DNA from 3 places in the Zavarzinia compransoris genome. Region 2 is predicted to be linked to each of the others. Evidence: riboswitches for the same ligand, from Rfam matches in the RefSeq annotation. Region 2 holds a riboswitch; each other region holds the start of a gene.
The links. Region 2 has a riboswitch for cobalamin ahead of metE (5-methyltetrahydropteroyltriglutamate--homocysteine S-methyltransferase). Riboswitches for the same ligand answer to the same signal wherever they lie in the genome.
Positions count from the first base shown of each region.

Region 1 (9,838 bases), on a different contig from region 2:
GATCGCCGCCGCCCTCGGCCTGCTCGGCGCCGGCTGGACCTATCTGGTCTGGGTCGCGGCCTATCTCACCACCTACAGCCTGTTCCTGCGCATCCGCGCCATCGCCGAACACGCCTGCACGGAGAGAAGCGACCATCCCTTGCGCAACACCAGGACCACCAGGGCCGGGCTGCTGGCCCGGGCGACGGTGGCGCCGCTGCATGTGAATTATCACCTGGAACACCACCTGATGCCCGCCGCCGCCTATTACCGCCTGCCGGCCATGCACCGGCGGCTCCGCGAAAAAGCCCTGACCGGCCCCGCCCCCGGCTATCTCGACGTGCTGCGGCTGGTCACCGCCCGCGCCGCTTAAAACTTACTCTGGCGAGATCGGTTCAACACCAGCAAAGACACCAAAGCGAATTGCCCGTAAAATGCGACCCCGGCGCTATATGGACCTCGCACACTGCTATGCGACATTGCCGGATGTTGCGGCAAACTAAAACGCCTGTATGGGTGGAAAGTCATGACCAAGGGCCGTTCGATCCGCTTGTTCCTCGCCGATGGCACCCCTGGAGGCATCATCACTGCCGAAATCATGAACTGGACCGGCCACGTCATCGTAGCACCGCGCTCACGCCTTGCTGACTTGATCCAGCGACCGGAAGCCGGTCGCACCGGAGTTTACATCCTTACCGGGGCCGATCCGGAGGGCGACTATAAACCCCTGGCCTATATCGGCGAGACTGACAATGTCGGCAAACGGTTGGCGCAGCACAACAAGGACGAGAGCAAGGAGTTCTGGGAGCAGACCTGCATTGTCACCAGCAAGGATCAGAACCTCACCAAGGCCCATGCGCGGTATCTCGAAAGTCGCTTGATCGCCATTGCCACGGAAGCGGCAAGGACCCGATTGGAAAACGGTACGGCACCCGATTTCGGCCTGCTGCCGGAGGCCGATCTCTCCGATATGGAATTCTTCATCGATCAGTTGCGTGTGGTCTTGCCGGTACTGGGGCTGGATTTCCTGAAAGAGCCAGCGAAGGCCATGCCAGCGAAGCCTTCAGTGGCCAGTGAGACCTCGACTTGCGAGACTCCCCTGTTCGAACTGTTCACCAAGAAATATTCAATCCGCGCGGAAGCCAGAGAAACCAATGGGGAATTCATCGTCCTCGCGGGATCACAAGCGCAAGACAGTTGGATTGCAGCACCAGGAATGGGATACTATAACTTGTTCAGGCAATTGGTCGACAACGGCGTTCTCGTTCCCGACCAGACAGGGCATCGCCGCTTCGGCCAGGATTTTGGATTCAAGAGCCCCAGCGCCGCGTCCGCGACCATTTTGGGTCGGCCGGACAATGGGCGGACGAGTTGGCGCCTCAAAGGAACCGACAAGACTTATGCCCAATGGCAGGAGGATCAGGTCGCAGCCGCCACGCTGTTGGAAAGCGAAGAGTGAGCTTTTGTCGCCGCTCACCGGGCGGCGCAACGCCGTTACTCTAACCGGCGAACCCCAGCATCCGGTCCAGGGCGAGATGGGCTTCGAGATGGTCGGCGAGGCCGTCGAGCGCGGCTTCGATCCGGGCGTGATGGTCGAAGCCTTCGGCGCGTGAGCCCAGGCGTTCCAGCCAGGCGGCGCGCTGGTCGTTGCCGGTGAAGAGGCCGTGGACATAGGTGCCGCGCACCAGACCGTCGGCACTGATCGCGCCGTCGCGGCGCCCGTCCGCCAGTTTGACCAGGGCGCGGGCGGTGTCGGGCCCCGCGGTCCGGCCCATGTGCATCTCGTAGCCCGTGAAGGCGATGCCGTCGTCGAGGCTGCGGCCGGTCACTTCCGCCAGCCGCTTGGCGGCGGTCAGCACCGTATCGACGGCAAGAAGGCCCAGCCCCGGAACCGTGCCGGCCGGCCCCTCGATCCCGTCCGGATCGGCGATGCTTTGCCCCAGCATCTGATAGCCGCCGCAGAGGCCCAGCACCCGGCCGCCCTGGCGATAGTGGGCCTTGAGGTCGATGTCCCAGCCTTCCGTCCGCAGGCGGCCGAGGTCGGCGATGGTCGCCTTGGAGCCGGGCAGGACGATCAGGTCCGCCGGCGGCAGCGGCCGGCCCGGCCGGGCCAGGACCAGATCGACCGCCGGTTCCGCCTGAAGGGGGTCGAGATCGTCGAAATTGGCGATGCCCGGCAGCACCGGCACCACGATGCGCAGACGCCCCGCGCCCGCCGGTGATGGGCGCCGGGCGGCAAGGTCATAGGCATCTTCCGCCGGCAATTGCCCCGCCGCCTCGTAATGCGGCACGAGGCCGAGGGCCGGCCAGCCGGTGCGTCCCTCGATGTAACGCATACCGTCGTCGAACAGGCTGGCGTCGCCGCGCATGCGGTTGACGATGAAGCCCCTGACCAGGGCCGCATCGCCGGCGTCGAGAACCGCCGCCGTGCCCACCAGGGCGGCGATGACGCCGCCGCGCTCGATATCGCCGATGATCACGACGGGCACATCCGCCGCCCGGGCGAAGCCCATGTTGGCGATGTCGTTGGCGCGGAGATTGACCTCGGAAGCACTGCCCGCCCCCTCGACCAGGACGATGTCCGCCGCCGCCTTCAGCCGGGCGAAACTGTCCAGCACGAAGGGCAGCAGTTCCGCCTTCCGCGACTGATAGACCCGGGCCCCGGCATTGCCGATCACCCGGCCCTGGACCACGATCTGGGCACCGACCTCGCTTTGCGGCTTGAGAAGGACGGGGTTCATATGGACGCTGGGCGCGACCCCGCAGGCCCGGGCCTGGAGCGCCTGGGCGCGGCCGATCTCGCCGCCCTCCGCCGTCACCGCCGCATTGTTCGACATGTTCTGCGGCTTGAACGGCAGCACCGCGAGGCCGCGCCGGCTGAGCGCCCGGGCGATCCCGGCGACCAGCAGCGACTTGCCGACGCTGGACCCCGTGCCCTGGAACATCAGGCTGCGCGCCGCCATCAGAATTCGATGCCCGACTGCGCCCGCACCCCGGCCGCGAAATGATGCTTCACCGCCTTCATCTCGGTGACGAGATCCGCCGCCTCGATCAATTCGGGCCTGGCGTTCCGCCCGGTGACGACGACATGAAGATCGGCCCGCCGGGCGGTCAGCGCCGCCACCACTTCGGCGATCTCCAGATAGTCGTAGCGAAGGGCGATGTTCAATTCGTCAAGGACGAGCAGGGACAGGCCGGGATCGGCCAGCAGCTCCAGCACCCGGGCCCAGCCGGCGCGGGCGGCGGCGATGTCGCGCGCCTTGTCCTGCACCTCCCAGGTGAAGCCCTCGCCCGAGGAATGCCAGGTGACGAGATCGCCGAATCGCTCGAACAGGGCGCGCTCGCCGGTGCCCCAGGCGCCCTTGATGAATTGCACCACGGCGACCCGCCGGCCATGGCCGATCATGCGCAGCATCAGGCCGAAAGCCGCCGTGGACTTGCCCTTGCCCGCCCCGGTGTGGACGATCAGCAAGCCTTTCTCCAGGGTCTTCGAGGCCACTTCGGCATCCTGCACCGCCTTCCGCGCCTGCATCTTCTCGCGGTGGCGGGCGGCCTCTTCGGGGCTGACGGGATCGGGCATCACGGCACTCCACGACAAATGGGGCGGCCATCAAGAGCACGGCCCCGAAGCCGCCGCAAGCGTCGTGCCGTTGACAGCGCCGCCATTCCAGCCTACCCAGAAGGCGACGGTCCCGGCCTCGCCGGGTGAAAAGGGAATTCGGTGCCATGCCGAAGCTGCCCCCGCAACTGTAAGCGGTCAGCCGCGCGCCATCATGCCACTGGGCCATCCCGGGAAGGCGGCGCAAGGCCACGACCCGCGAGCCAGGAGACCTGCCGTCATTCGCGTGAACCGTAACCGGGCGGGGTGCCCTGGGCTGCGGCGATGCCCCCCGGGCATCGGGCCCGGCGGGGGATGCCGGGCCGCCGGCACCCCGATTTGCGATGCGACGGGGCCCGATCTTGAGCCAGGACCAGCCCATACTTCATGTCTGCACCTCGTGCCGCCACGGCGACGACCGCGGCGCCGGGGCAAGCCTCGCCGACCGCCTGGAAACCCTGGCGGCCGGGGCGGAAGGCGGGTTCCGCGTGAACCCGATCGTCTGCCTCGCGGCCTGCGAACGGGGCTGCACCGCCGCCCTCTCGGCAGCGGGGAAATGGTCCTATGTCGTCGGCGGCCTGACCCCGGATCTTGCCGGCGACATGGCCGCCTATGCCCGCGCTTACGGCGCCTCGCCGAACGGCGTGGTGCTGCGCGCCGGCCGGCCCGTCAGCCTGCATCAGGCCATCGTCTCGCGTCTTCCGCCCCTGCCGGAGCCCCGCTCATGACCCCTGTTTCCCGCAAAATCCCCGCGACCGTGATCACCGGCTTCCTCGGCGCCGGCAAGACCACCTTGCTGCGCCATGTCATCGCCCAGGCCGGCGGGCGGCGCATCGCCGTCATCGTCAATGAATTCGGCGAGACCGGCGTCGACGGCGACCTGCTGCGCGGCTGCGGCGCCGCCTGCGACGACGACAGTATCGTCGAACTGGCCAACGGCTGCCTGTGCTGCACCGTGGCCGACGATTTCGTGCCCACCATGGAAGCCCTGATCGACCGGCCGAACCCGCCCGATCACATCCTGATCGAAACCTCGGGCCTGGCCCTGCCCAAGCCCCTGCTGAAAGCCTTCGACTGGCCGGGCGTGCGCAATCGGGTGACGGTGGACGGCGTCATCGCCGTGATCGACGGCCCGGCCGCCGCCACCGGCCGCTTCGCCGACGATCCCACCGCCGTCGCCGCCCAGGCGGCCGAAGACCCGAGCCTGGACCACGACAACCCCCTGGCCGAAGTCTTCGGCGACCAGGTGAATGCCGCCGACCTGATCCTCCTCAACAAGGCCGATCTCCTGGACGCGGCCGGCCGCGCCGCCGCCGAGGCCGCGATCCGCGCCGCCGGGCCGCGCCGCCCGCCGCTGATCGAGACCCGCGAATGCCGGATCGACCCCGCCGTCCTGCTCGGCCTCGGCGCCGCGGCCGAGGACGACCTCGCCGCCCGCCCCTCGCACCATGATGCCGAGGACGGCGCCCACGAGCACAATGACTTCGAGAGTTTCACCGTCCCCCTGCCCCCGGCCGCCGATCCGGAAGCACTGGCCGCCCGCCTCGCCCGGGTCGCGGCGGATTACGGCGTGCTGCGCATGAAGGGTTTCGTCGCCGTCGCGGACAAGCCCCTGCGCCTGCTGGTGCAGGGGGTCGGCAGCCGCTTCCGCCACCAGTACGAACGGCCCTGGGCGCCGGGGGAGGAACGGCAGGGCCGCCTCGTCGTGATCGGGGAGACCGGGCTGGACCGGGCGGGCATCCTTGCCGCCCTGACGGCGTAACCCCATGCACCTGCAGTTCCGCGCAGAGCTCGGCCTGGACGAGACGGCGACCGCCGTCGATCTCGGCCATGCCCCCGCGGACCTGCTGTTTCTCTCCTTCGCCGACAGCGAGCTGGCGGCCCTCCGCGCCGCCCAGGGGCCCGGCCATCCAAGCCTGCGGATTGCCGACCTCGGGCGCCTGCGCCATCCGCTTTCCGTCGATCTCTATCTCGAACGGACGGCGGCCGGGGCCCGCGCCATCGTCGTCCGCCTGCTCGGCGGCCTGGACTATTGGCGTTACGGGGCGGAGGAGATCGCGGCGCTCGCCCGGGGCCGGGGCATCCCCCTCGCCCTCCTGCCCGGCGACAATGGCGCGGACGAGCGCCTTGCGGCCCTCTCCACCATGGCACCGGAAACCCTGGCGCTGCTGGCCGACTGCTTTCGCCATGGCGGCGCCCGCAACATGGGCCTTGCCCTGGACCTTGCGGCCCAGGCCGCCGGCCTCGGGCCCCAGCCGGCGGCCGGGGTCGAAGTCCTGCCGCCCTTCGGGGATTTTCCCCTGCCGCCGGCCGAAGGCGAAGCCCGGGCGCTGATCGTCTTCTATCGCAGTCATCGCCTGGCCGGCGATACCGCCATGGTGACGGATCTTGCGGCGGCCCTGGCCGGGCAAGGGCTCGTCCCTGCCGCCCTTCACGTCGCCAGCCTGAAGGACGGGGCCTGCGCCGCCTTTGTCGAGGCCCGGATCGCGGCCCTGGCGCCCGCCGTGGTCCTGAACCTGACCGGTTTCTCCGCCCGGCTGGGCGATGCCCCCTCCCCCCTCGATGCCGCCGGGGTGCCGGTGCTGCAACTGCTCTGCGGCAGCAATGGCGAACGGGCCTGGGCCGGCAGCAGCCGCGGCCTCGGCGCCGCCGATCTGGCCATGCAGGTGGTGCTGCCGGAACTGGACGGGCGCCTGTCCGGCGGCCTGATCGCCTTCAAGGAGCGGGACGAGGCGGGCGAGGCCCGGCACCGGCCCTCGCCGTCCGGCATCGCCATGGCGGCGGCGCGTGCCGCCGCCTGGGCCCGGCTCGCGGCCAAGGCCCCGGCGGAACGGCGCCTTGCCCTCGTGCTGTCCGATTACCCGGGCGTCGGCGGGCAGGCGGGCCATGCGGTCGGCCTCGACAGTTTCGCCTCCGCCGGGGCCATCCTGGCCGATCTCGCCGCCGCCGGCTATGACACCACCACCGTCACGGCGGAAGGGATCGCCGCCGCCCTGACCGGGGCGCCCGCGGCCTTCCTGCCGCTGGCCGCCTACGAGATCCTGTTCGCCGGCCTGCCGGCACCGGCGCGGGCCCGGGTCCTGGCCGCCTGGGGCCCGGCGGCGGATGATCCGGCGGTCGCGGACGGTGCCTTTCGCCTGCCGCTGCTCAGCCTCGGCCGCGTCACCGTCGCGCTTCAGCCGGACCGGGGCCGGGCGGCCGGGCGGAAGGCGGAATTCCACGATCCCGACCTGCCGCCCCGCCATATCTATGTCGCCTTTTACCTGTGGCTGCGCCACCGGCTCGGGATCGACGCACTGATCCACCTGGGCACCCACGGCACGCTGGAATGGCTGCCGGGCAAGGCGGTGGCCCTGGACGAGGCTTGCTTCCCGGCGGCCCTGGCCGGGCCGCTGCCCGTGGTCTATCCCTTCATCGTCAACAACCCGGGCGAGGCGGCCCAGGCCAAGCGGCGCCTCGGCGCCGTCACCATCGGCCACCTGACGCCGCCCTTGCGCCGCGCCGGATTGCATGGCGAAGCCGAGGACCTGGAACGGCTGATCGACGAATTCGCCGCCGCCGACGGCCTCGACCCGCGCCGCAGCCGCCTGCTGAAGCGCGAGATCCTGGACCGCGCCGGGGCCGCCGGCCTGCTGGCCGAAAGCGGCATCGCCCCCGGGACCGACGACGACACGGCGCTCGCCCGGCTCGATGCCTGGCTTTGCGATGTCAAGGATCTCCAGATCCGCGACGGGCTGCATGTCTTCGGCCGCCCCGCCCCCGGCCTGCGGCACCTGCGCGCCGCCCTGCCGGCCGGTGCCGCCCTCGATCCTTGTGCCGAGGGCGAGCGCCGGGGCCTGCTGGCAGCGCTGGACGGGCGCTTCGTCGAGCCGGGGCCGGCGGGGGCGCCGACGCGGGGGCGCGCCGACGTCCTGCCCACCGGGCGCAATCTCTATACGATCGATCCCCGTGCCGTGCCCAATCGCTCGGCCCTGGTGCTGGCGGAGAAGGCGGCGGCGGCGCTGATCGAACGCTACCTCCAGGATCACGGCGACTGGCCGCGCCGCTTGGTGCTCGACCTCTGGGGCAGCGCCACCATGCGCACGGGGGGCGAGGATCTGGCCCTGGCCCTGCTGCTGATCGGCGCAAGGCCCCTGTGGGACGAGGGCAGCGCCCGGGTGGCGGGCACGGAGATCCTGCCGCTGGCCACCCTGGGGCGGCCGCGGGTCGATGTCACCCTGCGCATCTCCGGCCTGTTCCGCGATGCCTTCGCCGCCCAGATCGCCCTGTTCGACCAGGCGGTGCAGGCGATCGCCCGCCGCGACGAAGATGCCGCCTGGAACCCCCTGGCCGCGACCGCCCGCGCGCTTCAGGGCGCCGAGTTCCGCCGCGCCACCACGAGAATCTATGGCGCCGCCCCCGGCAGTTACGGTGCCGGCGTCACCGGTCTCACCGACGCGGGCGGCTGGCAGGACCGCGCCGACCTCGGCCGCGACTATATCGCCCGGGGCGGTGCCGCCTTCGGCCTCGATCTCGACGGCACGGCCGATGCGGCCGGCTTCGCCGACCGGCTGCGCAGCGCCGATGCCCTGGTCCACGGCCTCGACCACGGCGAAATCGATATTTTCGAGAGCACGGATGTCGCCGCCCATATGGGCGGTTTCGCCGCCGCCGGCCGGCCCGGTGCCGCCCTCTATCTCGCCGACCAGCGCGACCCGGACCGGCCCCGGCTGCGCCCCTTGCGCGACGAGATCGCCCGCGTTACCCGCGGCCGCGCGGCCAACCCGCGCTGGATCGCCGGCATGATGCGCCACGGCTATCGCGGGGCGGCGGAAATCGCCCGCACGGTCGAACCCCTGTTCGTCTTCGCCGCGACCCTGGCCGAACCGCTGGACGCCCAGTTCGACCTTCTCTTCGCCGCGACGCTGGGCGACGAGGCGGTCGACCGTTTCCTCGCCGACACCAACCCCGCCGCCCGCGCCGCCATGACCGCCCGCTTCGCCGAAGCCCGGGCCCGGGGCCTGTGGCACCCAAGGCGTAACGATGTCGCCGCACGGATCGAGGGCGGCGCATGACGGCGGCGGCGAAGGGCTGGTGCCCGTCGATCGGACGGCCCATGGCGGCGGCGGACGGCCTGATCCTGCGGGTGAAGCCGCCCGGCGGGCGGCTGCGCGGGGGCGATGTCCTGGCCTTGGCCGAAGCTGCGGCCGAGGGCGGCAACGGCCTGATCGACCTCACCGCCCGGGGTAACCTGCAATTCCGGGGCTTCGGGGAGGGCGCGGCCACGAACTTCGCCGCCCTGGCCGTCGCCCGGGGTCTTGCCCTGCCGGAGGGGCTCGTGGAACAGCGGCGCAATATCCTGGTGGCGCCGCTGGCCGGCGACGGGGCCCGGGCCCTTGCCGCGGCCCTGGCCGGCGCCCTGGCGGACGAGGATCGGTTCGGCGCCCTGCCGGCCAAATTCGCCTTTGCGATCGAGGATGACCGGGGCCTGCCCCTCGGCCCCGGTCACGGCGATATCGCCTGCCGCCTCGGCGGCGATATCGCCGACCTGCTGCTGCCCGGCGCCACGGCCAGGGTGGCGGCGGGGGCGGCCTTGCCTGCCATGCTCGCCCTTGTCGATCGCTTCCTGGCGGTGCCGGGGGCGCGGCGCCTGCGCGACCTGCACCCGGGCGTCCTGACCGCCGGCCTTGCCGGGGTCGGGCCGGCACCGGCACCCCTTGCCCCGCCCGCGCCGGGGCCCCTTGCCCATGGCGGCTGGCGGGGGGTGGCGGTCGGCTTTCCCTCCGGCCAGGGCAATGTCCGGCAGTGGCGGCAGCTTGCCCGCCTGGCCGGGGACGGCTGGCTCTATCCGACCCCGTGGCGGAGCGTGCTGGTGCCCGGCGATGCCGATACCATGGTGCCGGTGCTCGACCGTCTCGGCCTCGTCACCGCGGCCGGCGATCCGCGCCTTGCGGTCATCGCCTGCACCGGCCGGCCGGGCTGCGCCGCCGCCAGCGTGCCGACCCGGCCCGATGCCGCCCGGCTGCTGGACCTGCTGGCCCCGCCCCTGCCGGCGGGCGGCATTCACCTGTCCGGCTGCGCCAAGGGCTGCGCCCATCCGGGGCCGGCCGCCGTCACCCTGACCGGCAATGCGGGGCATTACGACCTCGTGCTCGGCGGCCGCGCCGGGGCGCCGCCGATCGCCACCGGCCTCGATATCGACGAGGCCGCCGACCTGATCACCACCCTGCTGGAAAGCCGCCGGGCATGACGACGACCTATGACTATATCCGCGACGGCGCG
Region 1 is NZ_QGLF01000004.1:63,843-73,680, reverse strand. It holds gene DKG75_RS14205 (fatty acid desaturase family protein) at 1-352, shown strand, start outside; gene DKG75_RS14200 (GIY-YIG nuclease family protein) at 506-1,438, shown strand; gene DKG75_RS14195 (cobyric acid synthase) at 1,479-2,942, opposite strand; gene cobO (cob(I)yrinic acid a,c-diamide adenosyltransferase) at 2,942-3,559, opposite strand; cobalamin riboswitch at 3,650-3,832, shown strand; gene DKG75_RS14185 (DUF1636 family protein) at 3,940-4,305, shown strand; gene cobW (cobalamin biosynthesis protein CobW) at 4,302-5,339, shown strand; gene cobN (cobaltochelatase subunit CobN) at 5,344-8,631, shown strand; gene DKG75_RS14170 (hypothetical protein) at 8,628-9,806, shown strand; gene DKG75_RS14165 (precorrin-8X methylmutase) at 9,803-9,838, shown strand, end outside.
Region 1: linked by a shared signal. The riboswitch ahead of DKG75_RS14185 (DUF1636 family protein) and the one ahead of metE (5-methyltetrahydropteroyltriglutamate--homocysteine S-methyltransferase) in region 2 are both predicted to bind cobalamin.

Region 2 (9,838 bases):
CGATCGAAGCCTATCTCTCGATCCCCGAGATCATCCGCGTGGCGCGGAAAGCCCGCGCCGACGCCATCCACCCCGGCTATGGCTTCCTGTCCGAAAGCCCGGAATTCGCCGAAGCCTGCGCCGCGGCCGGCATCGCCTTCATCGGCCCGGCGCCGGAGACCATGCGCAAACTGGGCAACAAGGTTTCGGCGCGCGAACTGGCGATCTCGGTCGATGTCCCGGTGATGCCGGCGACCGGCCCCCTGCCCGAAGCGGCCGGCGAGATCGCGGCGCTGGCGGAGAAGATCGGCTATCCGCTGATGCTGAAAGCCTCCTGGGGCGGGGGCGGCCGGGGCATGCGCCCGATCGACGGCCCGGCGCGGCTTATCGACGCGGTCGAGAGCGCGCGGCGGGAAGCCAAGGCGGCTTTCGGCAAGGACGAAATCTACCTCGAAAAGCTGGTGCGCAATGCCGCCCATGTCGAGGTCCAGATCCTGGGCGACGGCCACGGCAACATCGTCCACCTGTTCGAGCGCGACTGCACCATCCAGCGCCGCCACCAGAAACTGGTCGAGCGGGCGCCGGCGCCCTATCTGGCCGCCGAAACCCGCGCCCGCCTGGCCGAGGCGGCGTTGCGCATCGCCAAGGCGGTGAATTACGTCGGCGCCGGCACGGTCGAATTCCTGCTCGATACCGACACCGGTGCGTTCTACTTCATCGAGGTCAACCCGCGCATCCAGGTCGAACACACGGTAACGGAAATGGTTACCGGGATCGACCTCGTGAAGGCGCAGATCCGCATCGCCGAGGGCGGCCGCATCGGCCGGCCGGAGGAGACCGGCGTGCCGGAACAGGCGGCGATCCGCCTCGACGGCCATGCCCTGCAATGCCGGATCACGACCGAGAACCCGGAAAACAATTTCGTCCCCGACCATGGCCGGATCATGGTCTATCGCGGCGCCTTCGGTTTCGGCATCCGGGTCGACGGCGGTACCGCCTATGCCGGCGCCGTGGTGACGCGGCATTACGATCCGCTGCTGGAAAAGGTCACGGCCTGGGCGCCGACCCCGGAAGAGGCGGTCGCCCGCATGGAACGGGCGCTGCGCGAATACCGCATCCGCGGTGTCGCCACCAACCTGCCCTTCCTCGAAGCCGTGCTGCGCCATCCGCGCTTTCGGGCCGGCCGCTGCACCACCAGGTTCGTCGACGAAACGCCTGAATTGTTTCATTTCGCCCGCCGCCGCGACCGGGCGACGAAACTGCTGACCTATGTCGCCGATGTCACCGTGAACGGTCATCCCGAGGTGCGCGACCGGCCGAAGCCCCGCGCCGGCGCGGCCGTGCCCGTGGTGCCGGCCTTTCCGGCGGCGGTGCCGCCGGGCAGCAAGCAGAGGCTCGACCATCTGGGGCCGGCGGGTTTCGCCCGGGCCCTGCGGGCGGAGCCGCGCCTTCTCGTCACCGATACCTCGATGCGCGATGCCCATCAGTCCCTGCTGGCGACGCGCATGCGCAGCTTCGACATCACGGCGGCGGCGCCCGCCTATGCCGCGGGCCTGCCGCAACTCCTGTCGCTGGAATGCTGGGGCGGGGCGACCTTCGATGTTGCCATGCGCTTCCTGAACGAAGACCCGTGGGAACGGCTGGCGGCGATCCGGCGCAAGGTGCCGAATATCCTGTTGCAGATGCTGCTGCGGGGCGCCAACGGCGTCGGTTACACCAATTACCCGGACAATGTGGTCCGCTTCTTCATCCGCCAGGCGGCGGCGGCCGGTATCGACCTGTTCCGCGTCTTCGACTGCCTGAACTGGGTCGAGAACATGCGCACCGCCATCGATGCGGTGATCGAGACCGGGCGCCTCGCCGAGGGGGCGATCTGTTACACTGGCGATATCCTCGACCCCGACCGGGCGAAATATTCCCTGAATTATTATGTCGGCGTCGCCAGGGAACTGGAGGCGGCGGGCTGCCATATCCTGGGCCTGAAGGACATGGCCGGCCTGCTGCGCCCGGCGGCGGCCCGGAAGCTGGTGACCGTGCTGCGCGAGGAAGTGGGCCTGCCGGTCCACCTGCACACCCATGATACCTCGGGGATTGCCGGCGCGACCCTGATCGCGGCGGCGGAGGCCGGCGTCGATGCCATCGATGCGGCCATGGATGCGCTGTCGGGCACGGTGTCTCAGCCCTGCCTCGGCTCCATCGTCGAGGCGCTGCGCCATACCGGGCGCGATACCGGCCTCGACCCGGCGGCGATCCGCAGCCTGTCCCATTACTGGGAAGCGGTGCGCACGCACTATACCGCCTTCGAGAGCGACCTGCGCGCCGGCGCCTCGGAAGTCTACCTCCACGAAATGCCCGGCGGGCAGTTCACCAACCTGAAGGAACAGGCCCGCGCCCTCGGCCTGGCCGAGCGCTGGGACGAGGTCGCCCGGGCTTACCGCGCGGCCAACGATCTCTTCGGCGATATCGTCAAGGTCACGCCCTCGTCCAAGGTGGTGGGCGACATGGCCCTGATGATGGTGGCGCAGGGCATCGGGCCCGATGCCGTGCTCGACCCCGGCCGCGAGATCGCCTTCCCGGCCTCGGTGGTCGAGATGCTGCGCGGCGACCTGGGGCAGCCGCCCGGCGGCTGGCCCGAAGCCTTGCAGGACAAAGCCCTGAAGGGCGAGGCGCCGATCCTGGTCCGCCCCGGCAGCCTGTTGCCGGCGGAAGACCTGGAGGAGGCGCGCCGGCAGGCCGAGAAGAAGATCGGCCGCCAGCTCGACGACCAGGATCTGGCCGCCAGCCTGATGTATCCCAAGGTCTTCGCCGATTACGCCGCGGCCCAGCGGAAATATGGCCCGGTCGCCGTGCTGCCCACCCCGGTCTTCTTCTACGGCATGGTCCCGGGCGAGGAAATGACGGTGGAGATCGAGGACGGCAAGACCCTGGTCATCGCCCTGGAGACCGTGGGCGAAACCGGGCCCGACGGCCTGGTGAAAGTCTTCTTCGAACTGAACGGCCAGCCCCGCGTCGTCACCGTGCCCAATCGGTCCGTAACGCCCAAGGTGGTGGCGCGGCGGAAGGCCGCCGATACCCACCCGGGCGAGGTGCCGGCGCCGATGCCCGGCGCCGTCGTCTCGCTCCGTATCGCCAGGGGGCAGGCGGTGAGGGCGGGCGATCCGCTGCTGTCGATCGAAGCCATGAAAATGGAAACCGTGGTCCATGCCCCCATCGACGGCGTGGTGGCCGACCTCCTGGTCGGTCCCGGCGATCAGGTCGATGGGCAGGACCTTCTTCTGGTGCTGGAAAGTAACGCCGAATGACATCGCTTGACACTTTGAAGGCCCGCGCGACCCTGCGCCTGGACGGCCGGGCCTATGACTATTTCTCGCTGGGCAAGGCGGCGGCGGGGCTGGGCGACCTGTCGCGCCTGCCGCTGTCGCTGAAGGTCCTGCTGGAAAACCTGCTGCGCCACGAGAACGGTTCCACGGTGACGGTGGAGGATATCCGCGCCCTGGCCCGCTGGACCGACAGCCGCTCGTCCGACCGGGAGATCGCCTTCCGCCCGGCCCGCGTCCTGATGCAGGATTTCAGCGGCGTGCCGGCGGTGGTCGATCTTGCCGCCATGCGCGATGCCATGGTGGCGCGGGGCGGCGATCCGGCGCGCATCAACCCGCTGGTGCCGGTCGATCTCGTCATCGACCATTCGGTGATCGTCGACGAATTCGCCGGCAAGGATGCCTTCGCCGCGAATGTCCGCCTCGAATACGAGCGGAATGCGGAACGCTATGAATTCCTCCGCTGGGGCCAGCAGGCCTTCGACAATTTCCGCGTGGTGCCGCCGGGCACCGGCATCTGCCATCAGGTGAACCTCGAATATCTCTCCCGCGTCGCCTGGACGCGGGACGAGGACGGGCGCACCACGGTCTACCCGGACACGCTGGTCGGCACCGACAGCCACACCACCACGGTGAACGGCCTCGGCGTGCTCGGCTGGGGTGTGGGCGGCATCGAGGCGGAGGCGGCCATGCTGGGCCAGCCCATCTCCATGCTGATCCCGGAAGTGGTGGGCTTCCGCCTGACCGGCAGCCTTGGCGACGGCGTCACCGCGACCGATGCGGTGCTGACCGTCACCCAGATGCTGCGGAAGCTGGGCGTCGTCGGCAAATTCGTCGAATTCCATGGGCCGGGGCTGGATCACCTGTCCCTGGCCGATCGGGCCACCCTGGCCAATATGGCGCCCGAATATGGCGCCACCTGCGGCTTTTTCCCGGTGGACGCGGAAACCATCGACTACCTCCGCATTTCCGGCCGGGACGAGGCGGTGGTGCGCCTCGCCGAAGCCTATGCCAAGGCGCAAGGCCTGTGGCGGGACGATGCCGTGACGCCCGCCTTCACCGCCGAACTGCACCTCGATCTCGGCACGGTCGAACCCTCGCTGGCCGGGCCGCGCCGGCCCCAGGACCGGGTGCCCCTGTCCGGGGTCGCGGACAGTTTCGCCCGCGAACTGGCCACCGGTTTCGGCAAGCCGGAAGGTATCGGCCCGGGCGAGATCGACCATGGCGCCGTGGTGATCGCGGCGATCACTTCCTGCACCAATACGTCCAACCCCGGCGTGATGATGGGGGCGGGGCTGCTGGCGAAAAAGGCGGTGGCGGCCGGTCTGCGGGTGAAACCCTGGGTCAAGACCTCGCTCGCCCCCGGTTCCCAGGTCGTCACCGATTACCTGGAGCAGGCGGGTGCGGCGGCGGCGCTCGAACAGCTCGGTTTCGGGCTGGTCGGCTATGGCTGCACCACCTGCATCGGCAATTCCGGCCCCCTGCCGGACAAGGTGGCGGAGGAGGTTGCGGCGCGTGACCTCGTCGCCTGTGCCGTCCTTTCCGGCAACCGCAATTTCGAGGGGCGGGTGCACCCGCAGGCCAAGGCCAATTACCTAGCCTCGCCCATGCTGGTGGTCGCCTATGCCCTGGCCGGCCGCATCACCCTGGACCTGACGAGGGAGCCGATCGGCCAGGGCACGGCGGGCCCGGTCTATCTGGCCGACATCTGGCCCACGGCCAGGGAAATCGCCGAGGCGATCGGGACTTGCGTAACGCCCGAGCATTTCCGCAAGCGTTACGCCAATGTCTTCGCCGGCGACGAGCTCTGGCGCCGGATCGCGGTCCGCCCGGGCCAGACCTTCACCTGGAAGGACCAGTCGACCTATATCCGCCGCCCGCCCTATTTCGAGGGCGGCACGGCGGCAGCCCCCGCCATCGACAATGTGATCGGCGCCCGTATCCTGGCCCTGCTCGGGGATTCGATCACCACCGACCACATCTCGCCCGCGGGCGGCATCAAGCGCGACAGCCCGGCCGGCCGCTTCCTGAGCGATGCCCGGGTCGCCTTCGCCGACTTCAATCAATATGGCGCAAGGCGCGGCAATCACGAGGTGATGATCCGCGGCACTTTCGCCAATATCCGCATCCGCAATGAAATGACCCCGGGGATCGAGGGCGGCGTGTCGCGCTATGTTCCCGATGCCGATGCCCCGGTCGAGCCGATCTATGACGTCGCCCGGCGTTACGCCAGCGAGGGTACGCCCCTGGTCGTCGTCGCCGGCAAGGAATATGGCACCGGCTCGTCGCGCGACTGGGCGGCGAAGGGGGTCGCCCTGCTGGGCGTGAAGGCGGTGATCGCCGAGAGTTTCGAGCGCATCCATCGCTCCAACCTGGTCGGCATGGGCGTGCTGCCCCTCGCCTTCCAGGCCGGGACCGACCGGAAGTTGCTGGGGCTCGACGGCAGCGAGGTGATCGACCTGCTCGACCTCGACGGGCCGATCACGCCGCGCATGAAGGTCCGGGCCCGCTTCGTCTATCGCAACGGCGCCATGGTCGAAGTTCCCTTGACCTTGCGCATCGATACGCTCGACGAACTCGCCTATTTCCGGAGCGGGGGCATCCTGCACTACGTGCTGGCGGGCCTGTTGGACAAGGCGGCCTGACGGGCCGCCGCCGGCCCTTCGCAAACATTGCCGCTTCGCTTGGGACCCCTGGCAAATTTTCGCCACTTCAGCGGTTCCGGCAGGGCGCCGGTCATCGCTAGTCTGGCGACGGCAAGGGAGGTGGCGGCAATGACCTGTTTCGTCGAAATGATCTTCCCCGAACAGTCCAATCACTACGGCACGCTGTTCGGGGGCACGGCCCTGTCCCTGATGGGCAAGGCGGCTTTCGTCGCCGCGACAAGGCACGCGCGGCGTGCCGTGGTCATGGCGTCGTCCGACAAGATCGACTTCCATGTCCCGATCAAGGTCGGGCAGATCGCCGAACTGAAGGCGCGGGTGGTCCGGTCCGGCCGCAGTTCGATGACGGTGGAGGTCGAGGTGACGGCGGAAACCCTACTGAGCGGCGATCGCCGGCTGGCGATGTCCGGACGTTTCGAGATGGTCGCGGTCGATGAGAGCGGCCGGCCGGTGCCCTTCGCCCGGGCCGAGGAGTCCGTATAACAATATAAGGATGTCTTTATATTCTTCTTGACCCCGGTCGCTGATGGGGCTCAAGTGCCAGGGTCGTGGTTCGCCCGGTCGGTTCTGCCGTCCGGGCGCTAAGAGGGAAGCCGGTGCAAGGCCGGCGCTGCCCCCGCAACTGTAAGCGGCGAGTTTCCGTCACCCCGTGTCACTGGCGCTCAGCCGGGAAGGCCAGACGGAAGCACCGACCCGCGAGCCAGGAGACCTGCCTCGACCTTTGAATGTCCTCGGGCGGGGTGCCCCGGTGGATGGCCAGGGCCGGGGCGATGGTGCCCCTGCGCGTGCCTCCGCATGTGGTTCCCCCTAATCAGATTAGGGGTTCCGAATGTCTGACCTTTCCAACACTTTGGCGGTGGCCACGCTCGGCTTTCCGCGCATCGGGCCGCGACGCGAATTGAAGACCGCGCTCGAAGCCTTCTGGGCCGGCCGCATGGACGAGGCGGCCTTGCTGGCGACGGCGGCCGATCTTCGTTTCGCCAACTGGCTGCGCCAGCGCCAGAACGGCGCGACCGTCATCCCGAGCAATGATTTCTCGCTCTACGACCATGTTCTCGACACGGCGGTGATGCTGGGCGCGGTGCCGCCCGGCTTCGACTGGGGCGAGGGGCCGGTGCCGCTTTCGACCTATTTCGCCCTGGCGCGCGGCGACAAGGATCGCCCGGCGCTGGAAATGACCAAATGGTTCGACACCAATTATCACTACATGGTGCCGGAACTCGGCCCGCGGCAGGATTTCCGCCTGGCCGACGACAAGCCGCTGCGCGAATTCATCGAGGCGCGCGACGCCGGCATTCACACCCGCCCGGTCCTGCTCGGCCCGGTCAGCTTCCTGCTGCTGGCGAAAATGCGCGACGGCGGTGATCCCCTGGCCCTGCTGCACCGGGTGGTGCCGGTCTATGTCGAACTGCTGCAACGCCTGAAGGCCGCGGGGGCCGACTGGGTGCAGATCGACGAGCCGGCCCTCGTCCTCGATCTCGATCCCGCGGTGCTGGCCGCCTTCGGCAAGGCCTATCCGGTGCTGGCCCAGGCGGCGCCGGGCCTGCGCCTGCTGCTGGCCGGCTATTTCGGCGGCTATGGCGACAATCTGGATCTCGTGCTGCGCCTGCCGGTGGCGGGGCTGCACTTCGACCTGCTGCGCGGCGGCCATGAGATCAACGAGGTGATGCGCCGCCAGCCGACCGGCAAACTGTATCAACTGGGCGTGATCGACGGCCGGAATGTCTGGCGTGCCGATCTCGCCGCCCTCCTTGACCGGCTGGAGCCCGTGGTCGCCCGCCTGGGCCGGGACCGGGTGATCCTGGCGCCTTCCTGCTCGCTCCTCCATGTCCCGGTCGATCTGGCGCTGGAAACCGGGCTCGATCCCGATCTCCGGCGCTGGCTGGCTTTCGCCACCCAGAAGATCGGCGAATTGGCCATCCTCGCCCGGGGGCTGGGCCAGGGCCGGGGCGCCGTCCGCGCCGAGGTGGCGTCGGCGGCGGATGCCCTGGAAGCGCGGCGCATTTCCGCCCGCATCCATGATCCGAAGGTGGCCCGGCGCCTCGCCCGGGTCACGGCCGCCGACGCGCGCCGCGCCCATGGCTTCGAGACCCGCCGCGACGCCCAGAAGAAGCGCCTGAACCTGCCGGATTTCCCGACTACCACCATCGGTTCCTTCCCCCAGACGGCGGAGGTGCGGCAGGCCCGCGCCGCCCATGCCAGGGGCGAGCTTTCGGCCGCGGATTACGACACCTTCCTGAAGGCCGCGACCGCCGAAGCCATTCGCTGGCAGGAAGAGATCGGCATCGATGTCCCCGTTCACGGCGAATTCGAGCGGAACGACATGGTGCAATATTTCGGCGAGCAACTGGCGGGCTTCGCCTTCACCCGCACCGGCTGGGTGCAATCCTATGGCTCGCGCTGCGTGCGGCCGCCGGTCATCTATGGCGATGTCTCGCGTCCGAGGCCGATGACGGTCGAATGGGCCCGCTATGCCCAGTCCCTGACCGAAAAGCCCATGAAGGGCATGCTCACCGGCCCGGTGACCATGCTGCAATGGTCCTTCGTGCGCGACGACCTGCCGCGTGCCGATGTCTGCCGCCAGATCGCCCTGGCGCTACGCGACGAGGTCGACGACCTGGAGGCGGCGGGCATCGCGATCATCCAGATCGACGAGCCGGCGATCCGCGAAGGCCTGCCGCTGCGCCGGCGCGAACGGGCGGACTACCTCGCCTGGGCGGTCGAATGCTTCCGATTGGCGTCCTCCGGTGTCCGCGACGAGACCCAGATCCACACCCACATGTGCTATTCGGAATTCAACGACATCATCCAGTCCATCGCCGCCATGGATGCGGATGTGATCTCGATCGAGACCGCGCGTTCCAAGATGGAATTGCTCGCGGCCTTTGCCGACTGGCGCTATCCGAACGAGATCGGGCCGGGCGTCTACGACATCCATGCCCCGCGCTGCCCCGATGTCGCCGAAATGACCGATCTGCTGAAGACCGCCGCGACCCGGCTGGAACCCGGGCAGATCTGGGTCAACCCCGATTGCGGCCTGAAGACGCGGAAATGGGACGAGGTCCGTCCCGCCCTCGCCAATATGGTCGAAGCGGCTCGCCGCCTGCGCCGGGCAATGTGACCCCGCCCGGCCGCAGGTGAGCGGGCGCGGGGCGGCGGCCGTGCATGGCCGCCGCCCCGTTGCCTGTCAAACCCGCCACAGGCCGGGGGAGGCCGGCGAGGGCAGATTGAGGCATAGGAACAGGCGGGTGATGCCGGTGCCGGCGACGGGCGGGGAGCGGTGGACGATGCCATGGTCGTGGCCGGGCTGGCAGCCGCGGAAGAGGGCGACCTCGCCCGCGGCCAGCCGTTCCATGGGGCCGGTGTAATCCTTCTGGTCGTCGAGGGCGCTTGCGCCATGCGCGGGCAGCACCCATTCGGTGCCCGGCCCGGCATAGGTGGTGACCAGCCGGGCCGGGACATGGTCGCGGTGGAATTTCCAGCAGGCGTCGTGGCCCAGGGCTTCGAGCCGGATATCCACCGCCGCCGCGGCGAACAGCGCGGCAAAGCGCTGGGCCAGCGCCTCGATATCGGCGGCCAGCAGCCGGCCCGCCGCCGTGCCGGCAAGGGCGGAGGGGGCGATCAGGCTGCCGATGGCGGTGGCAAGGTCCGGCGGGCGGGCCAGCACCCGGCCGTCCGGATAGCCGGCGGGATCGAGGGTGGCCAGGGCTTCGGCCAGCGGGGCCGGCAGGTCGCGCCGCCACAGTGCCAATTCGATGCCGGGCAGGCGGATGCGGGCCAGATCGTCCATCCCATGGCCTACGACGACTGGTGATGGTGGCCGCTGCGCGCTGCCGTCAGGCATTGTCGCCCCTCCGGCGCCAGACGGGGAAGGGATCG
Region 2 is NZ_QGLF01000006.1:49,929-59,766, reverse strand. It holds gene DKG75_RS19950 (pyruvate carboxylase) at 1-3,281, shown strand, start outside; gene acnA (aconitate hydratase AcnA) at 3,278-5,941, shown strand; gene DKG75_RS19940 (acyl-CoA thioesterase) at 6,071-6,442, shown strand; cobalamin riboswitch at 6,492-6,690, shown strand; gene metE (5-methyltetrahydropteroyltriglutamate--homocysteine S-methyltransferase) at 6,789-9,080, shown strand; gene DKG75_RS19930 (DUF1826 domain-containing protein) at 9,147-9,749, opposite strand; gene zigA (zinc metallochaperone GTPase ZigA) at 9,796-9,838, opposite strand, start outside.

Region 3 (9,838 bases), on a different contig from region 2:
ACGCGCTGATGGCCGGCGCCGGCTTCCGCCTCGAGGGCGGCTGCCGGCTGTTCCGCCTCTACGGCCACGCGGCGGCGGGGGCGTGGTTCGAGCGGCTGGGCCGGGCCGGCATCCTGGCCCGGCCCTTCGCCTATCGCCCGGACTGGCTGCGCCTCGGCCTGCCGGCGGATGAGGCGGCGTTCGCGCGGCTGGCGGCGGCGCTGGCATGACCGCGCCGCCCGTCTTCGACCGGGATTTCCGCGCGCGGTTCGAAACCCTGCTGCGCTGGCGCCGCGACGTCCGCCGCTTCCGGACCGATGCCCTGGCGCCCGGCCTCTTGGACCATCTGCTGGTGCTGGCCGATCTCGCCCCCTCGGTCGGCAATTGCCAGCCCTGGCGCTTCGTCACCGTCGACGATCCGGCGCGGCGTGCCCGCATCCGCGCCAATTTCGAGCGCGCCAATGCGGAGGCCCTGGCCGATTACGCGGGCGAACGGGCGGCGCTTTACGCCCGTCTCAAACTCGCCGGCCTGGTCGAGGCGCCGGTCCATCTCGCCGTCTTCGCCGACATGGCGCCCGACCAGGGCCAGGGGCTGGGCCGGCGCACCATGCCCGCGACCATCGAGCATTCGGCGACCACCGCCGTCCATACCCTGTGGCTGGCGGCGCGGGCCCATGGCGTCGGCGTCGGCTGGGTGTCGATCCTCGATCCCCTGACCGTGAATGATGATCTCGACTGCGATCCGGGCTGGCATCTGATCGCCTATCTGTGCATCGGCCATCCGGTCGAGGAGCACGAGGACCCGGAACTGGAACGCCACGGCTGGCAGGCCCGCACCCCCCTGGACGGCCGCCGCCTGCGCCGCTGAGCAACGGGATTGACATCTTCCGTGCGCCGCGCTTCAACTGCGCCTGCTTTGGCGGTTCCACCGGATTAAAAGGGAACACGGAAGGCGAAAGCCCTGCCGTGGCTGTCCCCGCAACTGTAAGCGGCGAGCCTGCACCATTCGTCACTGGCCTTTGGGCCGGGAAGACGGTGCAAGGCCATAACCCGCGAGCCAGGAGACCTGCCGCCGAGGGCATCACTCAACCCCGGGCCGGGCGAGCCCAGGGTGCGGTCAACCCGCTGCGGTGATGCGTCATGGACGCTGTCGCGGCGGGGCTTCTCCAGCCCTTCCCCGCACGGCGTCCCTCGATCATCGGTTGCCGCCATCTGGCGGTGCAGGGGGTATGGGCATGTCTTTCGGGGTCAGGGTTTCGCTTCTCGCCGTCGTTTCCGCCGCCGCTTTGCCGGCTTCGGCCCTGGCGGCGGAGGAATTGCCCGCCGTCTCCGTCACCGCCAATCGCGGCGAGCAGACCCCGCTGACCGAGGTGGGCAGCACGGTCACCGTGCTCGACCGGGAATACCTGGAGGCAAAGCAGGTGCGCCTCGTCTCCGACGCGCTGCGCCTCGTGCCCGGGGTTTCGGTCACCCGCACCGGCGTCACCGGCGGCCTGACCGGCGCCGGCATCCGGGGCAGCGAAACCAACCAGACCCTGGTCATGATCGACGGCGTGGTGGTCAACGACCCGGCCGCGGATTCCAGCGTCGATTTCGCCCATATCCCGACCGCCGACATCGAGCGGATCGAGGTGCTGCGCGGGCCGCAATCGGCGCTCTACGGCTCGGACGCGGCCGGCGGCGTCGTCAACATCGTCACCCGCAAGGGCAGCGGCAAGCCGAGCGTCGCCCTCAGCGCCGAAGCCGGCAGCCGGGGCACCGCGGCGGGCGCCCTGTCGTTCAGCGCGGGCGGGGAACAATACAGCATTCTCGCCGGCGTCACCGGCGGCGTTACCTCCGGCTTTTCCTCCGCCGCCGAGGCGCGGGGCAATACGGAACGGGACGGTTACAACAACGGCACCGCCTATCTGAAATTCGCCTATGATCCGCTGCCGGAACTGGGTTTCGACGTCGTCGCGCGCGGCACCGAATTCCGCCGCGAGGGCGACGAGGGCTTCGGCATCGAGCCCGGCACCGGCATCAGCCTGACCCTGGACGATCGCGCCGGCGGCAGCGGGCGGCAGAGCTTCTTCCGCGGCCAGACCCGGCTTTCCCTGCTGGACGGCCGCTGGACCCACCGCCTCGGCATCAGCCGGGCCGACAGCGACGTCGATTACTACGGCGATATCGTCAACGGTGACCCGACCTTCACTACGCGGGGCACCAGCACCCGCTACGACTACCAGACCGATTTCCGCATCGACACGCCGTCCCTTGCCGGCGCCTCCCATGTCTTCACCCTGGCGGCGGAGCGGAAAGAGGACGATGCCCGGATCTGGAGCAGCTTCGGCAGCTATCTCTCGACCTCGATCGACCAGACCGGTTACACCGGGCAATATCAGGTCAGCCTGCTGGACGGCCTCAGCCTGACCGCCGCCTTCCGCCGCGACGAGAACGAGCGGTTCGAGGACGCCAATACCTACCGCCTGACCGCAGCCTATTTCATCGATACGCTTGGCACCAAGTTCCACGCCTCGCACGGGACCGGGGTGAAGAACCCGACCCTGCTCGAACTCCACGGCTACAGCAATACGTTCGTCGGCAACCCGGGCCTGAAGCCGGAACAGACGCGGGGCTTCGACATCGGCGTCGACCAGTCGTTCTGGGGCGGGCGCGGGGCCGTCGGCGCGACCTATTTCCGCCAGTCGATTTCCGACCTGATCAGCAGCGAATTCCTGGGCGGCGGCGTCTCGCGCCCGATCAATCTCGCCGGCACTTCCAAGGTCCGGGGCGTCGAGGTCGAGGGCACGCTGGAACCCCTGAACGGCCTGACGCTCCGCGCCACCTATACCTATATGGACAGCGAGGATGCCCAGGGCGTGCAACTGGTGCGCCGGCCGGAACAGGCCGGGACCTTCGACGTCACCTATCGTTTCCTCGACGGCCGGGCGCTTGCCAATGTCGGCGTCGTCTATCACGGCGATTTCACCGACCGGGTGTTCGACAGTTCCTTCAACAACCGCAATGTCCCGATGGACGATTATACCCTGGTCAATGTCGCCGGCGCCTATGACGTCCTCGACAACGTCCAGCTCTACGGCCGGGTCGAGAATCTGTTCGATACGGATTACGAGGAAGTCTATTCCTTCGGCTCCAACGGCCGTCTCGCCATCGGCGGCGTGAAAGCGACCTTCTGAGCATGGCGGGCGCGGCGGCACGGCTTGCGTTTCTCGCCGCCGTCCTGGCCGGGACGGCGGCGACGGCCGCGCCGCAGCGCATCGTCTCGATCAATCTCTGCGCCGACGAACTGGTGCTGCAACTGGCCGACCGGGCGCAGGTGGCCTCCGTCTCCTTCCTGTCGCGGGATCCGGCCGGGTCCAATGTCGCGGCGCTGGCCGCCACGGTGCCGGTCAACCACGGCCAGGCGGAGGAAATCATCGCCTCCCGCCCCGACCTGGTCCTTGCCGGGCGCTATACCACCAGGGGCACGGTCGCCCTTCTGAAGCAGGTGGGGCTGTCGGTGGTGGAACTGGATGCCCCGGCCACTTTCGACGAGGTGACCGCCCAGATCCGCGCGGTCGCGGCCCTGCTCGGCCATGCCGAGCGAGGCGAGGCGATGGTGGCGGCGATGATGGCCGGCCTTGCCGCCGTTACCCCGGTGGAGCGGCCGCTGCGCGCCCTGGTGCTGCGCCCGAACGGTTTCACGGTCGGGCAGGGCTCGCTGGTCGATCACCTGATGCGGCGCGCCGGGCTGGTCAACCTCGGCGCCGATCCGGTCCTCGCCACCTATCGCGAATTGCCGCTGGAGGCATTGGTGCTGGCCAAGCCCGACCTCGTGATCCTGGACGAGGAGGAAGTGCCGGCCCCGGCCCTCGCCTATGACGTGCTGCGCCACCCGGTGCTGCGCAACATGCCGAACCGGATGCAGGCGGCGGGCCTGCCGTCCCGGCTTTGGACCTGCGCCGGGCCGGCGGTGGTCGAGGCCGTCGCCCGCCTTGCCGAGATCGGCCGCCGCCTGGAAGGAACACCCTGATGCCCCGGCGCGAGCCGCCCTACGGCCTGCTGCTGGCCGTTCTTATCCTGGCCACCGGCGGGTTGTTCGCCGCCTCCGTCGCCATCGGCTATGCCCCCTTCGATCTCGGTGCCGCCTTCGCCGACTGGCTGGCCGGGCGGGAGACGCTGCCCGCCCTGATCCTGGCCGATCTCCGCCTGCCGCGGGCGCTGATGGGCGTTTTGACCGGCTTCACCCTGGGGCTGGCCGGGGCGGCCTTGCAGGGCCTCCTGCGCAATCCCCTGGCCGAGCCCGGGGTGATCGGGGTGTCCAGCGCGGCGGCGCTCGGTGCCGTCCTCGTGTTCTATTCCGGGCTGGCCGGGGCCTTCACCCTGGCCCTGCCGCTGGGCGGGATCGCGGGGGCGCTGGTCGCGACCGTGCTGCTCTATGCCATGGTCGGGCGCGGGGCGGGGACGACGACGCTGGTGCTGGCCGGGGTGGCGATTTCCGCCTTCGCCGGCGCCCTGACCGCGCTCGCCCTCAATCTCTCGCCCAATCCCTATGCGGTGGTCGAGATCACCTTCTGGCTCATGGGCTCGCTGACCGACCGCAGCATGGATCACGTCATGCTGGCGCTGCCCCTGATGGCGGTCGGCTGGGCATTGCTGCTGTCGTCCGCCCGCGCGCTCGACGGGCTGTCGCTCGGCGACGATACGGCGACCAGCATGGGCTTCGACCTGAAGCGCCTGCGCCTGAAGCTCGTGACCGGCACCGCGCTCTCGGTCGGGGCGGCGGTCGCGGTCACCGGGGCGATCGGCTTCATCGGGCTGGTCGTGCCCCATGTGCTGCGGCCCTTCGTCGGGCACCGGCCCGGGCGCCTGCTGCTGGTCTCCGGCTTCGGGGGGGCGGCCCTGCTGCTCCTGGCCGATATTGCCGTCCGCCTGCTCGCGGTGCAGCCGGAACTGAAGCTCGGGGTGCTGACGGCCGTGGTCGGGGCGCCCTTCCTCTTCTCCCTGATCTATCGCCTGCGGCGGGAGGGGGCGTGATGCTGATCGAGGCGACGGGGCTGGCCTGCCGGGCGGGCGACAAGCTGGTGCTGGGCGAGGTCACGCTCTCCTGCCGGCCCGGGGAAATGGTCGGGCTGATCGGGCCGAACGGCGCGGGCAAGACCACGCTGCTGCGCCATCTGGCCGGGCTGGCGGCGCCGGCGGCGGGCCGCGTCACCTATGACGGCCAGAGCCTGCGCGAGATGAGCCGGCCGGCGCTGGCCCGGCGCCTTGCCTATCTGGCCCAGGATGCGGACGCCCATTGGCCGATCCGGGTCGACCAATTGGTGCGCCTGGGGCGCCTGCCGCACCGCCGGCCCCTGTCGGGCGAGACGGCGGCGGATCTTGCCGCCGTCGCCGCCGCGCTGGCCGCGACCGAGACCACGGTGCTCGCCGCCCGCCGCTTCGACACGCTGTCGGGCGGGGAACGGATGCGGGCCCTGCTGGCCCGGGCCCTGGCGGTCGAGGGCGAAATGCTGCTGGCGGACGAGCCGGTGGCCGCCCTCGATCCCTATCACCAGTTGCACACCATGGAATTGCTCCGCTCCGTCACCGAAAAGGGGGCGGGGGTGGTGGTCGTGCTGCACGACCTGACCCTGGCGGCGCGTTTCTGCGACCGCCTGGTGCTGCTGGCCGGGGGCAGGGTGCTGGCCGACGGGCCGGCGGGCGCGGTCCTTTCCGACCGCAACATTGCCGAGGCCTATCACATCAAGGCCCTGCACGGCGCGGCCGAGGGCCTGTGCTTCACCCTGCCATGGCGGCGGTTGCCGCCGGGTGACGGCCGGGATTTTTCTTGATCCCCGAACAGTGCTTCCGCCGCCGCCGGGTGGACGGGGCGGCAGGCCAGCCTTTAAGGTGCGGTGATGCGTTTGCCCCAAGGAGTGCTGGCATGAAATCCAAGGCCGTCCTGACCCATGTCGACGTCGATACCATCCTCGCCGCCGCCCGCGCCGAGGCGCTGGCCAACGGCTGGGCGGTGACGATCGCCGTCGTCGACGACGGCGGCCATCTCCTTGGCCTGACCCGGCTCGACGGGGCGCCGGCGCTTTCCGCCTATATCGCGCCGGAAAAGGCCCGCACCGCCGCCCTCGGCCGACGCGAAAGCAAGATCTACGAGGATATGATCAACGGCGGCCGGGTGTCCTTCCTCTCGGTGCCCTATATCCAGGGGACGCTGGAAGGCGGTGTGCCCGTGATCGTCGACGGCGAGACCATCGCCGCCGTCGGCGTTTCGGGGGTGAAATCCTCGGAAGACGCTCAGATCGCCAAGGCCGGCATCGCCGCCCTGCTCGGCTGAACCCCGCCCGTTCGTTCCCGCTTACCGCCGGAGGGTGCCCCATGACATCCCGCGTTACCCGCCATCGTCTCCAGGTCGCGGCCGAGCTTGCCGCCTTCATCGAAGACCGGGCCCTGCCGGGCACGGGCATCGAGGCCGGGGCCTTCTGGGCCGGCCTCGACGCCGTCGCCCATGACCTCGCCCCAAAGAACAAGGCCCTGCTGGCGAAGCGCGACGATATCCAGGCCCAGATCGACGCCTGGCACCGGGCGAACGGCAAGGGCGACCTTGCCGCCTACAAGGCGTTCCTTTCCGGGATCGGCTATCTCGCCCCCGTGCCCGAGCATGTCGCCATCGAGACCACGGGCATCGACACGGAAATCTCGGCCCAGGCCGGGCCCCAGCTCGTCGTGCCGGTGATGAATGCGCGCTATGCCCTCAATGCCGTGAATGCCCGCTGGGGCAGTCTCTACGATGCCCTCTACGGCACCGACGCCATTCCCGAGACCGGCGGCGCCGGGAAGGGCCAGGGCTACAACCCGGCCCGGGGCGACAAGGTCATCGCCTATGCCCGCGACGTCCTCGATCTCGCGGCCCCGCTTGCCGGCGGCAGCCACAAGGATGCCCGCGGCTATGCCATCGCCGGCGGCGCCCTGGTCGCGATCATGGGCGATGGCGAGATCGGCCTCGCCGATCCCGGCCAATATGTCGGCTACGGCGGCCCGGTGGAGGCGCCCAGCGCGATCCTGCTGGTCAACAACGGGCTGCACATCGAAATCCAGATCGACAAGACCCATCCCATCGGCAGCACCGATCCCGCCGGGGTGAAGGACCTGCTGGTGGAAGCGGCCCTGACCACGATCATGGACTGCGAGGATTCGGTCGCCGCGGTCGATGCGGCGGACAAGGTCGTCGCCTATGGCCATTGGCTGGGCCTGATGCAGGGCACGCTGACGGAAGAGGTGGCGAAGGGCGGCCGGACCTTTACCCGCGCCATGAACCCGGACCGGACCTATGCGACGCCGGGGGGCGGCACGCTCACCCTGCCGGGCCGCTCGCTCATGTTCATCCGCAATGTCGGCCACCTGATGACCAACCCGGCGATCCTGCTTGAGGACGGCAGCGAGATCCCGGAAGGCATATTGGATGCGGTGGTCTCGGTCACGATCGCCAGGCACGACCTGCTGGGCACGGGCCCCTTGCGCAACTCCCGCGCCGGTTCGATCTATATCGTGAAGCCGAAGATGCATGGGCCGGAAGAGGTGGCCTTCGCCGACGAGCTTTTCGGCCGGGCGGAGGAACTGGCCGGCCTCGCCCCCTATACGGTGAAGCTCGGCATCATGGACGAGGAACGCCGGACGACCGTGAACCTGAAGGCCGCTATCGCGGCGGCCAAGCACCGGGTGGCCTTCATCAACACGGGCTTCCTGGACCGCACGGGCGACGAGATCCACACCTCGATGGCAGCCGGGCCCATGGTGCGGAAGGGCGCGATGAAATCATCCGCCTGGATTTCGGCCTACGAGCGGAACAATGTCCTGACCGGCCTTGCCTGCGGGTTGCGCGGCAAGGCGCAGATCGGCAAGGGCATGTGGGCGATGCCGGACCTGATGGGCGAGATGCTGAAGCAGAAGATCGCCCACCCCAAGGCCGGGGCCAACACGGCCTGGGTGCCGTCGCCGACGGCGGCGACCCTGCACGCCCTGCATTACCACGAGGTCGATGTGGCGGAGATCCAGGCCGGGCTGGAAGGCCAGTCGGAAGACGTGCTGGATGCCCTGCTGACCATCCCGGTCGCCACCGACACCAATTGGTCTCCGGACGAGATCCGGGCGGAACTGGACAATAACGCCCAAGGCATCCTCGGCTACGTGGTGCGCTGGATCGACCAGGGGGTGGGCTGTTCCAAAGTGCCGGACATCAACGACATCGGCCTGATGGAAGACCGGGCGACCCTGCGCATCTCCAGCCAGCACATGGCGAACTGGCTGCACCACGGCATCGTGACCGCGGATCAGGTGCACGAGACGTTCCGGCGCATGGCGGCGGTGGTCGACGGCCAGAATGCGGGCGATCCCCTCTACAAGCCCATGGTGCCGGCCTATGAGGGGAGTGTCGCCTATCAGGCCGCCCTCGACCTCGTGTTCAAGGGCCGCGAACAGCCGAGCGGCTACACCGAACCCCTGCTGCACAAGTGGCGCCTCGTCGCCAAGGGCTGATCAGCGGGTGAAGTCGAACGCCTGGGCGCCGGCCCCGAGGTGGAGCAATGCCTCCACCTTCGGGGTTTCGGCGATCACCGTGCCGCCACGGATCACATAGAGGCGGGCGGGCTTCAGGCGCAGGGCCTCGATCGGGTTGCGCGCCTGAAGGATCACCACGTCGCCCCGCGCGCCCTTGGCGATGCCGTAACCGTCCAGGTGCAGGACTTTGGCGCCATGGCTGGTGACGGATTGGAACATCGCTGCCATCTCGGCCACCCCGGTCATCTGGCCGACATGGAGGCCCATGCTGGCGACCTCCAGCATGTCGTGGCTGCCGAGGGGATACCACGGGTCCATCACGCAATCGTGCCCGCAGGCGACATTGAGCCCGGCGGCCAGCAATTCCTTCACCCGGGTCATGCCCCGGCGCTTGGGGTAAGTGTCGTGGCGGCCCTGAAGGGTGATGTTGATCAGGGGATTGGCGACGACATGCAGGTCCGCCTCGCGCATGAGGCCGATCAGCTTGGAGACATAGTAATTGTCCATGGAATGCATGGAGGTCAGATGCGAGCCGGTGACCCGGCCCTGCAGGCCGAGGCGCGTGGTCTCACAGGTGAGACTTTCGACGTGGCGCGACAGGGGATCGTCCGATTCGTCGCAATGCATGTCGACCAGCAGGCCGCGCTTCGCCGCGATCTCGCACAGGGTACGGACCGAGGCGGCGCCATCGGCCATGGTGCGCTCGAAATGGGGAATGCCGCCGACGACATCGACCCCGCGGTTCAAGGCCCGGGCCAGGTTTTCCGCCGAGCGGCCATAGCGCAGATAGCCGTCCTGCGGAAAGGCGACCAGTTGCAGGTCGATATAGGGCCGCATCTCCGCCCGCACCTCGAGCAGGGCATCGACCGCCAGCAGGCGGTCGTCGCAGATATCGACATGGCTGCGGATGGCCAGCGTCCCCCGGGCGATCGCCAGCTTGCAGAAATCGAGGGCGCGGGCCTTGATCGCCGCCACCGTCAGATGGGGTTTCAACTCGCCCCAGAGCGCGATCCCTTCGAGCAGGGTGCCCGACTGGTTCAGGCGCGGCATGCCCAGGCTGAGGGTCGAATCCATGTGAAAATGGCTGTCGACGAAGGGCGGGGTCGCCAGATAACCCTCGCCCTCGATCACGCGGCCGGCCTCGGCGGCGATGGCGGGTGCGACCTCGACGATGATCCCCTTGTCGATGGCGATGTCGCTGCGGCTGCCGTCGGGCAGGGCGACATTGCGGATCAGGAGATCGAGGCTCATCGTTCCTCCTTCCGGAACGGGGTCAGCAGGGCGGCGGGGGCCCGGGCATTGCGCGAGACCAGGGCCATGGCGACGA
Region 3 is NZ_QGLF01000004.1:76,910-86,747, forward strand. It holds gene cobD (threonine-phosphate decarboxylase CobD) at 1-209, shown strand, start outside; gene bluB (5,6-dimethylbenzimidazole synthase) at 206-847, shown strand; cobalamin riboswitch at 883-1,067, shown strand; gene DKG75_RS14230 (TonB-dependent receptor plug domain-containing protein) at 1,215-3,155, shown strand; gene DKG75_RS14235 (ABC transporter substrate-binding protein) at 3,158-3,991, shown strand; gene DKG75_RS14240 (FecCD family ABC transporter permease) at 3,991-4,995, shown strand; gene DKG75_RS14245 (ABC transporter ATP-binding protein) at 4,995-5,792, shown strand; gene DKG75_RS14250 (GlcG/HbpS family heme-binding protein) at 5,885-6,292, shown strand; gene DKG75_RS14255 (malate synthase G) at 6,334-8,490, shown strand; gene DKG75_RS14260 (amidohydrolase family protein) at 8,491-9,762, opposite strand; gene DKG75_RS14265 (ABC transporter permease) at 9,759-9,838, opposite strand, start outside.
Region 3: linked by a shared signal. The riboswitch ahead of DKG75_RS14230 (TonB-dependent receptor plug domain-containing protein) and the one ahead of metE (5-methyltetrahydropteroyltriglutamate--homocysteine S-methyltransferase) in region 2 are both predicted to bind cobalamin.